3 regions of the Pseudomonas sp. GW823-FHT06E10 genome follow, and region 1 is predicted to be linked to each of the others. Evidence: predicted binding sites of a transcription regulator. Region 1 holds the regulator's gene; each other region holds the start of a gene.
What was found. The regulator sigma-54, encoded in region 1, starts transcription at its own class of promoters, with help from an activator protein. The targets are predictions, from matches to a motif close to ANTGGCATNNANNTTGCTNT.

Region 1 (4,164 bases):
GTGACGTCAGCCTGTCCATCGACAGCGGCCAGATCGTCGGCCTGCTTGGCCCGAACGGCGCCGGCAAGACCACCTGCTTCTACATGATCGTCGGCCTGGTGCAAGCCGACCAGGGCCGCGTCCTGATCGATGACCTGGACGTCAGCCACCAACCGATGCACGGCCGCGCAAAGGCTGGTATCGGCTACTTGCCGCAAGAAGCATCGATCTTCCGCAAACTGTCGGTGGCCGACAACATCATGGCCATCCTCGAGACCCGCAAGGAACTCGACAAGGCCGGTCGTCGCAAGGAGCTGGAAAGCCTGCTGCAGGAATTCCACATCAGCCACATCCGCGACAACCTGGGCATGAGCCTGTCCGGTGGTGAGCGCCGTCGCGTGGAAATCGCCCGCGCCCTGGCCACCAACCCGAAATTCATCCTCCTCGACGAGCCCTTCGCCGGCGTGGACCCGATTTCGGTCGGCGACATCAAGCAGATCATTCACCACCTCAAGGCCAAGGGCATTGGCGTGCTGATCACGGACCACAACGTTCGTGAAACCCTGGATATCTGTGAAACCGCCTATATCGTCAATGACGGCCAACTGATTGCCGAAGGCGACGCAGAGACCATCCTGGCCAACGACCTGGTCAAGGAAGTGTATCTGGGCCATGAGTTCCGCCTGTAAGCGCTGAGCCGTGCCCAGGCAGTTGCCCGGGCACCTGACCAGCCACTCACCAGCGCTTCCGTGCCGACAAGCGTGGTCAGCCCTCGACAAGGGCAGCGCTGCAACACAGCTTTATAGTTTTTTATTGTTACAGCGCTCTAGGCAAACCCTTTAGTTTCAGGCATATAATTTGCTTAAGTTTGGCGCCCCGGCGCCCTGTAGTGGATGGCGCATGTGCGCCGGCGAATAAGGTGTTAAGCCCCTGCCATGAAACCATCGCTAGTCTTGAGAATGGGCCAGCAGCTGACGATGACACCGCAGCTGCAACAGGCCATCCGCCTGCTCCAATTGTCGACCCTGGACCTGCAACAGGAAATCCAGGAGGCCCTGGAGTCCAATCCGATGCTCGAACGCCAGGAAGAAGGCGACGACTTCGACAATTCCGACCCCCTGGCCGACAACGCCGAACAAAAGCCCAACACCGACATCCAGGAGCCCTCCTACCAGGAGAGCGCCCCGACGGTTGATAACCTCGATGAGGGTGACTGGAACGAGCGTATCCCCAACGAACTCCCCGTCGACACCGCGTGGGAAGATGTTTACCAGACCAGCGCCAGCAGCCTGCCCAGCAATGATGATGACGAGTGGGACTTCACCACCCGCACCTCGGCCGGCGAAAGCCTGCAGAGCCACTTGCTGTGGCAACTGAACCTGGCCCCGATGTCCGACACCGATCGCCTGATCGCCGTAACCCTGATCGACTGCATCAACAATCAGGGCTACCTGGACGAAACCCTCGAGGAAATCCTCGAAGCGTTCGACCCGGAACTGGACATCGAACTGGACGAAATCGAAGCCGTCCTGCACCGCATCCAGCAATTCGAGCCCGCCGGCATCGGCGCCCGCAACCTGGGCGAATGCCTGCTGCTGCAATTGCGCCAGCTGCCTGCCAAGACCCCTTGGCTGGCCGAGGCCAAGCGCCTGGTCACCGATTACATCGACCTGCTTGGCAGCCGCGACTACAGCCAGTTGATGCGTCGCATGAAGCTCAAGGAAGATGAGCTGCGCCAGGTCATCGAGCTGGTCCAGAGCCTCAACCCGCGCCCGGGCTCGCAGATCGAGTCCACCGAAGCCGAGTACGTCGTTCCTGACGTCATCGTGCGCAAGGACAACGAGCGCTGGCTGGTGGAGCTCAATCAGGAGTCGGTGCCACGGCTGCGGGTCAATGCCCAGTACGCCGGTTTCGTGCGCCGCGCCGACACCAGCGCCGACAATACCTTCATGCGCAATCAGTTGCAGGAGGCCCGCTGGTTCATCAAGAGCCTGCAAAGCCGCAATGAAACCCTGATGAAGGTTGCCACCCAGATCGTCGAGCATCAGCGCGGCTTTCTGGAGTACGGCGACGAAGCCATGAAGCCGCTGGTCCTGCATGACATCGCCGAAGCGGTCGGCATGCATGAATCGACGATTTCACGGGTGACCACCCAGAAGTTCATGCACACCCCCCGGGGCATTTATGAACTGAAGTACTTTTTTTCCAGTCACGTAAGCACCTCCGAAGGCGGCGAATGCTCGTCCACGGCGATCCGGGCGATCATCAAAAAACTGGTTGCAGCGGAAAATCAGAAAAAGCCGTTGAGTGACAGCAAGATCGCTGGTTTACTGGAGGCACAAGGCATTCAGGTGGCTCGCCGCACCGTCGCCAAGTACCGCGAATCCCTCGGGATCGCGCCTTCGAGCGAACGCAAGCGGTTGATGTAGGGCCACGCCACAGCGTTCCAGTGGTAGATCATCTGATCTGCCGCTTTATGCACTGGCAACGAAGGAGAAGCTGTATGCAAGTCAACATCAGTGGACACCAACTGGAAGTGACCGAACCTCTTCGCACCTACATCGGCGAAAAACTCGAACGATTGGAGCGACATTTCGACAAGATCACTAATGTGCAGGTCACGATGACCGTCGAAAAACTGAAGCAGAAAATCGAAGCCACGCTGCATATTCCCGGGAATGAAGTGGTCGCCAACGCGGAACATACCGATATGTATGCCGCGATCGACGCACTCACCGACAAGCTGGATAAACAACTCAAAAAGCATAAGGAAAAGACCCAGAGCCTCCTCCAGGGCGCAACCGGTCGTTAACACTCCCAACCCATGATCCGACTTGAAAGTATCCTGACCCCCGGCCGTTCCCTGGTGAACGTGCCGGGAGGCAGTAAAAAGAAAGCCCTCGAACAAATTGCCAATCTTATCGCCCGCGAAGTGCCGGCCCTGGAGATGCAAGATGTCTTCGAGGCGCTGATCGCCCGTGAAAAACTCGGTTCCACCGGGTTTGGCAATGGCATCGCTATTCCACATTGCCGTCTCAAGGGCTGTGTTTCGCCCATCAGTGCATTGATGCACCTGGACGCCCCTATCGATTTCGACGCCATCGACGGCGCGCCGGTTGACCTGCTGTTCGTGCTGTTGGTCCCGGAAGCCGCCACCGATGCGCACCTTGAGCTGCTGCGACAGATCGCCAGCATGCTCGACCGCAAGGAAGTTCGCGAAAAGCTGCGTAGTGCTGCAAGCAACGAAGCCCTGTATCAGGTTGTCCTTGACGAGCAAAACGGTCAGTAATCATGCGCTTGATCATCGTCAGTGGCCGTTCCGGCTCAGGTAAAAGTACCGCCCTCGACGTTCTTGAGGACAGCGGCTACTACTGCATCGACAACCTGCCAGCCGGTCTGCTGCCGGAGCTGGCCGAACGCGCCCTGGTTCATACCGAGATGTTGCAGCCGCTGGTCGCCGTTTCCATTGACGCGCGCAACCTGCCCAGCCACCTGTCACGCTTCCCCGACCTGCTCGAGGAAGTCCGTGCCCGCCACATCCAGTGCGATGTGCTGTACCTGGACGCCGACGAAGAAACACTGCTCAAGCGCTTCTCGGAAACCCGACGGCGTCACCCCCTGACCAACGCCAACCGCTCGCTGGCCGAAGCCATCAGCGTCGAGAGCGTCCTGCTCGGGCCGATTGCCGACCTCGCCGATCTCAAGATCAACACTACCAGCCTGAACCTGTATCAACTGCGCGATGCCATCAAACTGCGCCTGTTGAATCAACCGGAACCCGGTACTGCGTTCCTGGTGGAATCCTTCGGCTTCAAGCGCGGCATGCCGGTGGACGCCGACCTGGTGTTCGATGTGCGCTGCCTGCCCAACCCTTACTGGAAACCGGAGTTGCGCGAACAGTCCGGGCTCGATCAACCGGTTGCCGAATACCTGGCGGCTCAGCCGGATGTCGAAGAGATGTTCCAGGACATTTCCACATACCTGCTAAAGTGGCTGCCTCGCTTTGCCGCCAGCAACCGCGCCTACGTCACCATTGCCATTGGCTGCACTGGCGGACATCACCGTTCCGTCTACCTGACCGAGCGTCTGGGGCAAACGCTGCAACAATCCCTGAAGAACGTCCAGGTCCGCCACCGCGACCTCAGCTAAAGGATTCACATCGCGATGCCTGCTCTGGAAATCGAA
Region 2 (4,164 bases), on a different contig from region 1:
TCATGGCGGGGTATCGCCCGGGCTCCGAGACTGTGCAGGTGATCGGTGGGCATCTGGCAATCGATCAGTACAAAACCCGAGTCTTTCAGATGCCGCACCAGTGTGGCAAAGCCGAATTTCGAGGCGTTGTCAGCGAGGCTGAACATGGACTCGCCGAAAAACAGCTGGCCCATCGCCAGGCCGTAGAGCCCGCCCACCAGTTCGTCCCCGTCCCACACTTCCACCGAGTGCGCGTGGCCACGCCTGTGCAGTTCGATGTAGGCGTCCTGCATGGCCTCGGTGATCCAGGTGCCGTCGGCGTAATCCCGGGGCGCGGCACAGGCGCGGATGACGGCGGCGAAGTCCTGGTCAAAGGTCACTTGATAGCGTTGCTGGCGTAGCAGTTTGTTCAGGCTGCGCGAGACGTGCAATTCGTCGGGAAACAGCACCGTACGCGGGTCCGGAGACCACCAGAGGATTGGCTGGCCCTCGGAAAACCAAGGGAAGCAGCCGTGGCGATAAGCCGAGATCAGCCGATCGGCGGACAGATCACCACCGGCGGCCAGCAGCCCGTTGGGGTCGCGCATGGCCTTTTCCAGTGGTGGGAAATGCAAGGTATTGCGTTGTAACCAAGTCAGCATGGCATCCGGGCTTGCAGAAGGGGAGGGCAGTGGCGGGTGTTGGCCCGCCATAAAGTTTGCCTTCAAACGGTTGGAATGTCGTCCAGGTATTTTTCAGCGTCCAGCGCCGCCATGCAACCGGCACCGGCAGATGTAACGGCCTGGCGATAAACGTGGTCGGCCACGTCACCGGCGGCAAACACACCTGCAATCGCCGTAGCGGTGGCATCGCCTTCGCTGCCACCCTTGACCTGCAGATACCCGTCGCGCATTTCCAGTTGGCCCGTGAACAGGTCGGTGTTGGGTTTGTGGCCGATGGCGATAAACACCCCGGCCAGCGGCAGCTCCCGGGTTTCACCTGTGTGACTGTCCCGCAGGCGGGCACCGGTCACGCCGCTGGCATCGCCGAGCACTTCGTCCAGGTTTTGGTTCCAGTGCAGGCGAACATTGCCGTTGGCGGCCTTTTCAAAGAGTTTGTCCTGGAGGATTTTCTCCGAGCGCAGTTTGTCGCGCCGATGGATCAGGTGCACTTCTTTGGCGATGTTCGACAGGTACAAGGCTTCCTCGACCGCCGTGTTGCCGCCGCCGACCACGGCAACCACTTGATTGCGATAGAAAAATCCATCACAGGTCGCGCACGCCGAAACTCCTTTGCCGGCGAACGCTTCTTCCGACGGCAGGCCCAGGTATTGCGCGGAGGCGCCGGTGGCAATGATCAAGGCGTCGCAGGTGTAGGTGCCGCCATCGCCGATCAGCTCGAACGGCCGTTGTTGCAACTTGGCGGTATGGATGTGGTCGTAAACGATCTCGGTGGCAAAGCGTTCGGCGTGTTTTTGCATGCGATCCATCAGCACCGGTCCGGTCAGGCCTTCAACGTCGCCTGGCCAGTTATCCACTTCGACGGTGGTGGTGAGCTGGCCACCTGCCTGGATGCCGGTAATGACAACCGGCTTGAGGTTGGCGCGGGCGGCATAAACTGCCGCGCTGTAACCGGCAGGGCCGGAGCCCAGGATAATCAGGCGGGAATGCTTCGCTTCGCTCATAAAAAACACCTCATAAGCCTTTGTCACCAAAGAGAATGCATGCTCAAATTGAATGGCATGTCATGTGCTGTTGACTATGCTGCATCCAAGGGTCTCAAGCATGGCGTCGTGCGTACAAACCCGTACAATGCCCTGCGTGTTACATATATTCAGTGTGCGCCGTGTTTATAGAAACAGGGGTGCAGTGTTAAAAGTAGTCCCGGTTACACGTGTTAACTTTATTACCTGCCTGGATTGGGCAGTTTTTTCGCGGTTTTTATAGACATTCACCAGATGGACGCGCCATTGGCGCAGGAAAAGAAGCGTTTTGAAGAAATCCACCGCAGCACCCAAACCAGCCGTCGTGCCGCTCTGGCGCCAGCACTTGCACTACCGACTCAAGGAAGGTGCGCTGATCGCCATCGGTGCCTTGTGCCTGTTCCTGATGATGGCCTTGTTGACCTATGGCAAGGACGATCCGGGCTGGAGTCATAACAGCAAGATCGACGATGTACAGAACTTCGGCGGGCCAGCGGGCTCCTACAGCGCCGATATCCTGTTCATGGTGCTGGGTTACTTCGCCTACATCTTCCCGTTGCTGCTGGCCATCAAGGCGTACCAGATCTTCCGCCAGCGTCACGAGCCGTGGCAGTGGAGCGGGTGGCTGTTCTCCTGGCGCCTGATCGGCCTGGTGTTCCTGGTGCTGTCGGGCGCCGCTCTGGCCCATATCCATTTTCATGCCGCGACCGGTCTGCCGGCCGGTGCGGGCGGTGCGCTGGGGGAAAGCCTCGGCGAACTGGCCAGGAACGCCCTGAATATCCAGGGCAGCACGCTGTTGTTCATTGCGTTGTTCCTGTTCGGCCTGACTGTGTTTACCGACCTGTCGTGGTTCAAGGTGATGGACATCACCGGCAAGATCACCCTCGATCTGTTCGAACTGTTCCAGGGCGCCGCCAATCGCTGGTGGGCGGCCCGTACCGAGCGCAAACAGCTGGTTGCCCAGTTGCGTGAAGTCGACGACCGTATGGATGAAGTGGTTGCGCCGACCGTTACCGACAAACGCGAGCAGGCCAAGGTCAAGGAACGTCTGATCGAACGTGAGCAAGCCCTGAGCAAGCACATGTCCGAGCGCGAGAAGCAGGTGCCGCCGGTGATTGCGCCCGCGCCGCCAAAGCCCGCCGCACCGAGCAAACGCGTCGAGAAAGAAAAGCAGGCGCCGCTGTTCGTCGACAGTGCCGTGGAAGGCACCTTACCGCCGATTTCGATTCTCGACCCGGCGGAAAAGAAACAACTCAATTACTCGCCTGAATCCCTGGCTGCGGTCGGCCACTTGCTGGAAATCAAGCTCAAGGAATTCGGCGTTGAAGTCGCAGTGGATTCGATCCACCCGGGCCCGGTGATCACCCGTTACGAAATCCAGCCGGCGGCCGGGGTAAAAGTCAGCCGAATCTCCAACCTGGCCAAAGACCTGGCCCGTTCCCTGGCCGTGACCAGCGTGCGCGTGGTGGAAGTGATTCCGGGCAAGACCACGGTCGGTATCGAGATTCCCAACGAAGATCGGCAGATCGTGCGTTTCTCCGAGGTGTTGTCGACTCCGGAATACGACAACTTCAAATCCCCGGTCACCCTGGCCCTGGGCCATGACATCGGCGGCAAGCCGGTCATCACCGACCTTGCGAAAATGCCGCACTTGCTGGTCGCCGGTACCACCGGTTCCGGTAAGTCGGTGGGTGTGAACGCGATGATCCTGTCGATCCTGTTCAAGTCTGGCCCGGAAGACGCCAAGCTGATCATGATCGACCCGAAAATGCTGGAACTGTCGATCTACGAAGGCATTCCGCACCTGCTGTGCCCGGTTGTCACCGACATGAAAGACGCCGCCAACGCCCTGCGCTGGAGCGTTGCCGAGATGGAGCGACGCTACAAGCTGATGGCCAAGATGGGCGTGCGAAACCTGTCGGGCTTCAACGCCAAGGTCAAGGAAGCCCAGGACGCCGGCGAGCCGTTGAGTGATCCGCTGTACAAGCGTGAAAGCATCCACGACGAAGCGCCACTGCTGCAGAAGCTGCCGACCATCGTGGTCGTAGTCGACGAATTCGCCGACATGATGATGATCGTCGGCAAGAAGGTTGAAGAACTGATCGCCCGTATCGCGCAAAAGGCTCGTGCGGCCGGTATCCACTTGATCCTTGCGACCCAGCGTCCGTCGGTGGATGTGATCACCGGTCTGATCAAGGCCAACATCCCGACCCGCATGGCGTTCCAGGTATCGAGCAAGATCGACTCGCGGACCATCATCGACCAGGGCGGCGCCGAACAACTGCTGGGCCACGGTGACATGCTCTACATGCCGCCGGGTACCAGCCTGCCGATTCGTGTTCACGGTGCTTTCGTGTCCGACGATGAGGTTCACCGCGTGGTGGAAGCCTGGAAGCTGCGGGGTGCGCCGGAATACAACGACGACATCCTCAATGGCGTCGAAGAGGCGGGCAGTGGCTTTGAAGGCAGCAGCGGTGGCGGCGACGGTGACGATCCCGAGGCCG
Region 3 (4,164 bases), on a different contig from region 1:
GTTGGCCTTGCTGTTCTTGCCAATTTGCGAGTTGGCGTTTTTGCTGGCCTGGGTCCTTTCGTTCAGGGTGATGGTGATGATGTCACCGACCCGGAACGCCTTGCGGTCGCTGTAGAGGTTCTGTTCGAAACCGGCCTGATAGATCGAGCCATTGTTCGCGGCCGCCGGCAACGGCGTGCGCGGCAACACCGGAGCGTAGTAAGGGTCATTGGGCTTGGGCGTCGCAGGCACGCAACCTGCGAGCGCGGTGATCCCACTCAGTGCCAGAACAGATACATAGCGATTCATGACCCTACCTCACGGTGTTGCAGGCGGCCCAATGGCCGCCACATAGACTTGATTACAGATTCTGCGTTACGAACGAGAGCATCTGGTCGGCGGTGGAGATCACCTTGGAGTTCATCTCGTAGGCGCGCTGGGTGGTGATCATGTTGACCATCTCCTCAACGGTGCTGACGTTGGACGTTTCCAGGGTGTTCTGCAGCGTGGAGCCGAAACCGTTCAGGCCCGGAGTGCCGACTTGCGGCGCGCCACTGGCGGCGGTTTCCAGGAACAGGTTGTTGCCCACCGCCTGCAGGCCGGCCGGGTTGATGAAGTCGGCGGTTTGCAGGTTGCCGATCACCTGGGCTGCCGGGTTGCCGGCAACGGTGATGGACACGGTGCCGTCGCGGCCGACCGTGAAGGTCTGCGCGTCGTTCGGAATGACAATGGCCGGCTCCAGGGCAAAGCCGCTGGCGTTGACGATCTGGCCGTTGGAGTCCAGGTGGAACGTACCGTCACGGGTGTAGGACGTGGTGCCGTCCGGTTGCAGGATCTGGAAGAAACCACGGCCGTCGATGGCCATGTCCAGCGGCTGCTCGGTGGTTTGCAGGCTGCCGGCGGTGAAGTTTTTCTGGGTACCGACGATGCGCACACCGGTACCCAGTTGCAGACCCGACGGCAGTTCGCTGTCCTGGGTCGACTGGGCGCCTGGCTGGCGCTTGATCTGGTAGAGCAGGTCCTGGAACTCGGCGCGGTCACGTTTGAAACCCGTGGTCGACACGTTGGCCAGGTTGTTGGAAATGGTGGTCAGGTTGGTGTCCTGGGCGGACAGACCTGTTTTGGCAACCCATAGAGCCGGAAGCATTCGATTCTCCTCGTGCGCCTGTTTTACGGCGCGACGTTCTGGTAATTAGCTGATCTGCAAGACCCGAGCCATGGCCTGGTCATCGTCTTTGGCGGTGTTCATCATCTTGATGTGCAGCTCGAACTGCTTGGCCAGGGCCAGAACGGAGGTCATCTCCTCCACGGCATTGACGTTGCTCGATTCGAGGAACCCGGACACCAGCTTGACGTTGGCATCGGCCTGCGCAGGCGCGCCGTCCTTGGTGTGGATCGAACCATCCAGGCCCTTGGTCATGTTCTTGAAGTCCGGGTTGACCAGCTTGATGCGGTCGACTTCCGCCATCACCCGGGGACCTTCGCCCATCGCGCGGATGCTGATGGTGCCGTCCTCGCCGACTTCGATCTGCTGCTCCGGCGGCACGGAAATCGGCCCGCCATTGCCCATGACCGGCATGCCGTTGCCGGCGCGCAGCACACCCAGGGCGTCAACATTCAGGCTGCCGGTGCGCACGTAGCTTTCACCGCCATCGGGGTTCTGTACGGCAATCCAGCCGTTGCCTTGCACGGCAACGTCGAGGTCGCGGCCGGTTTCCACCAGTGAGCCGGGGGAGAAATCCGTGGCCGGGCGTTCGGACATGGCAAACGCACGCGCCGGAAAGCTGTCACCGAACACCGGCATCGAACGGGCCTGCTCCAGGTCTTTCTGGAAGCCGTTGGTGGAGATGTTCGCGAGGTTGTTGGCATGAGCCTTTTGCGCCAGTGCATTCTGGCTGGCGCCGGTCATTGCCACATAAAGGTACTTGTCCACACTCTTTCCTCTGCCTGCCGGACGTTTGCCGCCCACTGCTGTGTTGCGCAGGTTGTAGCAATTTGCAGACCAACTTGCGCGCAGCGGCTCCAACCCCCTTTAAACAAGGGGCTGGAGGCTAATCAGAAGGGAATCGAACGATGTATCGAAGACGAAAAACCGGCGCGGTTATGCCGCTTGGCGGCAATGCCGTGAAAAGCCGGCTACCAACCTTTCACGCCGCTCATGTCGGGCAATTTGTGGGCAATGCCTTTATGGCAATCGATACAGGTCGCCTGGCCACTGGCCAAGGAGGTGGAGTGCATGTTGGCGGCGCGTTTACCCTGGCGTGTGAAGTCCATGAACTCGAAGTTATGGCAGTTGCGACACTCCCGGGAATCGTTGGCCTTGAGCCGTGCCCACTCGTGTTCGGCCAGCTCCCGGCGCATGCCCAGAAACTTGTCCCGGGTACTGATAGTGCCGAACAGCTTGCCCCAGACCTCCTTGGAAGCCTGCATCTTGCGGGCGATCTTGTGCGTCCACTCATGGGGGACGTGACAGTCCGGGCACGTGGCGCGCACGCCCGAGCGGTTGGTGTAGTGAATGGTTTCCTGCAACTCGACAAAAACGTTGTCGCGCATTTCATGGCAGGACGTGCAGAACTTCTCGGTGTTGGTCGCTTCCAGCGCGGTGTTGAACCCACCCCAGAAAATCACCCCGGCGATAAACCCGCCGAGAGTCAGGAAACCCAGGCTGTAATGCACGCTGGGCCGACGCAGCACACCCCAATAATCCTTGAGCAAGGCAAGCAAAGATTTCATGGCCTTTCCTCAAGGTTTCGGCTGGTGGTTGATTTCGTCTTGCAAGACCTGGTCGATGTTCTTGAAGCTGTTGTTCACCAGTGGCTTCACATCCTTTTGCGGCACGTGACACTGGTTGCAGAAATATCGGCGCGGCGACACCGCCGCCAATGCCTGGCCGTCACGGTCCATGTAGTGAGTGATGCTGATCATCGGCGCCTGGGTACGCGCACTGTTGGCGCGACTGTGGCAGGTCAGGCACTTGTTGCTGTTCATGTCGATGGCATACCCGCGAATGCTGTGGGGTATGGTGGGCGGTTGATCGGGGTAATTACGCTCACGCTTGAGGTCCTTGTTCTCGTCTTCGGCAATGGGCGGTGCCGGCAGCTCCTGGGTCAGGGTCCCGCCGACTCGCCGCCCATCCGGTGCCGGCGCATCCAGTGGGTAACCGGGTTCTGCCGCAAATGTCGCGGGCAGCCACATCAGCAGCATGACAAGCAAGGACAGCGAACGATAATTCATGAAAGCTCTCCTTATGCCGTCTTGATCAACTCAATCCTGATCGCGCATTTCTTGTAATCGGTCTGTTTGGAGATCGGGTCCGTCGCATCAAGCGTGACTTTGTTGATCAGCTTGTTGGCATCGAAAAACGGCACGAACACCAGGCCTTGGGGCGGCTTGTTGCGCCCCCGGGTTTCAATCCGTGCACGCATCTCGCCGCGCCGACTGATCAGCTTTACTTCGCTGCCACGCCGGGCATTCAAGGCCTTGGCATCGGCCGGGTGCATGTAGACCAGCGCATCGGGGACCGCTTTATAAAGTTCTTCGACACGCTGGGTCATAGTCCCGGTGTGCCAATGCTCAAGCACCCGACCGGTGCTCAACCAGAACGGGAAGTCCGCGTCCGGGGCTTCCGCAGGAGGCTCGTAAGGCAGCGCGAAGATGATTGCCTTCTTATCGGGGTAGCCGTAGAACTGCACGCCACTGCCCTTCTCGACATACGGATCGTAACCTTCGCGGAAGCGCCAAAGCGTTTCCTTGCCTTCGACGACAGGCCAGCGCAACCCGCGCTCGGAGTGATAACGATCAAAGGGCGCCAAGTCATGACCATGTCCACGGCCGAACTGGGCATATTCTTCGAACAGACCTTTTTGCAGGTAGAAACCGAAATCCCGGGCCTCGTCGTTCTGATAGCCCGCCGCCATTTGTTCAACAGGGAACTGATCGACCTGGCCATTCTTGAACAGCACCTCATACAGGGTCTTGCCCTTGTATTGCGGTGAGCCGTCCAACAGTTCCTGCGGCCAGACCTCGTCGGTTTTAAAACGCTTGGAAAACTCGACCAATTGCCAAAGGTCCGACTTGGCGTCACCCGGCGCCGAGACCAGTTGATGCCAGAACTGCGTACGCCGCTCCGCGTTGCCGTAAGCGCCCTCTTTCTCGACCCACATCGCCGTCGGCAAAATCAGATCG

Region 2: a site for sigma-54 is predicted at 1,694-1,713, ahead of AC1Q6Y_RS07660 (DNA translocase FtsK). Genes of this name have one in related genera too.
Region 3: a site for sigma-54 is predicted at 1,967-1,986, ahead of AC1Q6Y_RS18410 (flagellar basal body rod protein FlgF). Genes of this name have one in related genera too.

The regions. Positions count from the first base shown of each region.
Region 1 covers NZ_JBXAHJ010000013.1:13,177-17,340, forward strand. The annotation lists gene lptB (LPS export ABC transporter ATP-binding protein) at 1-668, shown strand, start outside; gene AC1Q6Y_RS20300 (RNA polymerase factor sigma-54) at 915-2,408, shown strand; gene hpf (ribosome hibernation-promoting factor, HPF/YfiA family) at 2,483-2,791, shown strand; gene ptsN (PTS IIA-like nitrogen regulatory protein PtsN) at 2,804-3,268, shown strand; gene rapZ (RNase adapter RapZ) at 3,271-4,128, shown strand; gene AC1Q6Y_RS20320 (HPr family phosphocarrier protein) at 4,144-4,164, shown strand, end outside.
Region 2 covers NZ_JBXAHJ010000003.1:432,640-436,803, reverse strand. The annotation lists gene aat (leucyl/phenylalanyl-tRNA--protein transferase) at 1-620, opposite strand, end outside; gene trxB (thioredoxin-disulfide reductase) at 683-1,642, opposite strand; gene AC1Q6Y_RS07660 (DNA translocase FtsK) at 1,950-4,164, shown strand, end outside.
Region 3 covers NZ_JBXAHJ010000011.1:40,000-44,163, reverse strand. The annotation lists gene flgH (flagellar basal body L-ring protein FlgH) at 1-288, opposite strand, end outside; gene flgG (flagellar basal-body rod protein FlgG) at 341-1,126, opposite strand; gene AC1Q6Y_RS18410 (flagellar basal body rod protein FlgF) at 1,172-1,912, opposite strand; gene AC1Q6Y_RS18405 (cytochrome c3 family protein) at 2,116-2,712, opposite strand; gene AC1Q6Y_RS18400 (nitrate reductase cytochrome c-type subunit) at 2,722-3,183, opposite strand; gene napA (nitrate reductase catalytic subunit NapA) at 3,225-4,164, opposite strand, start outside.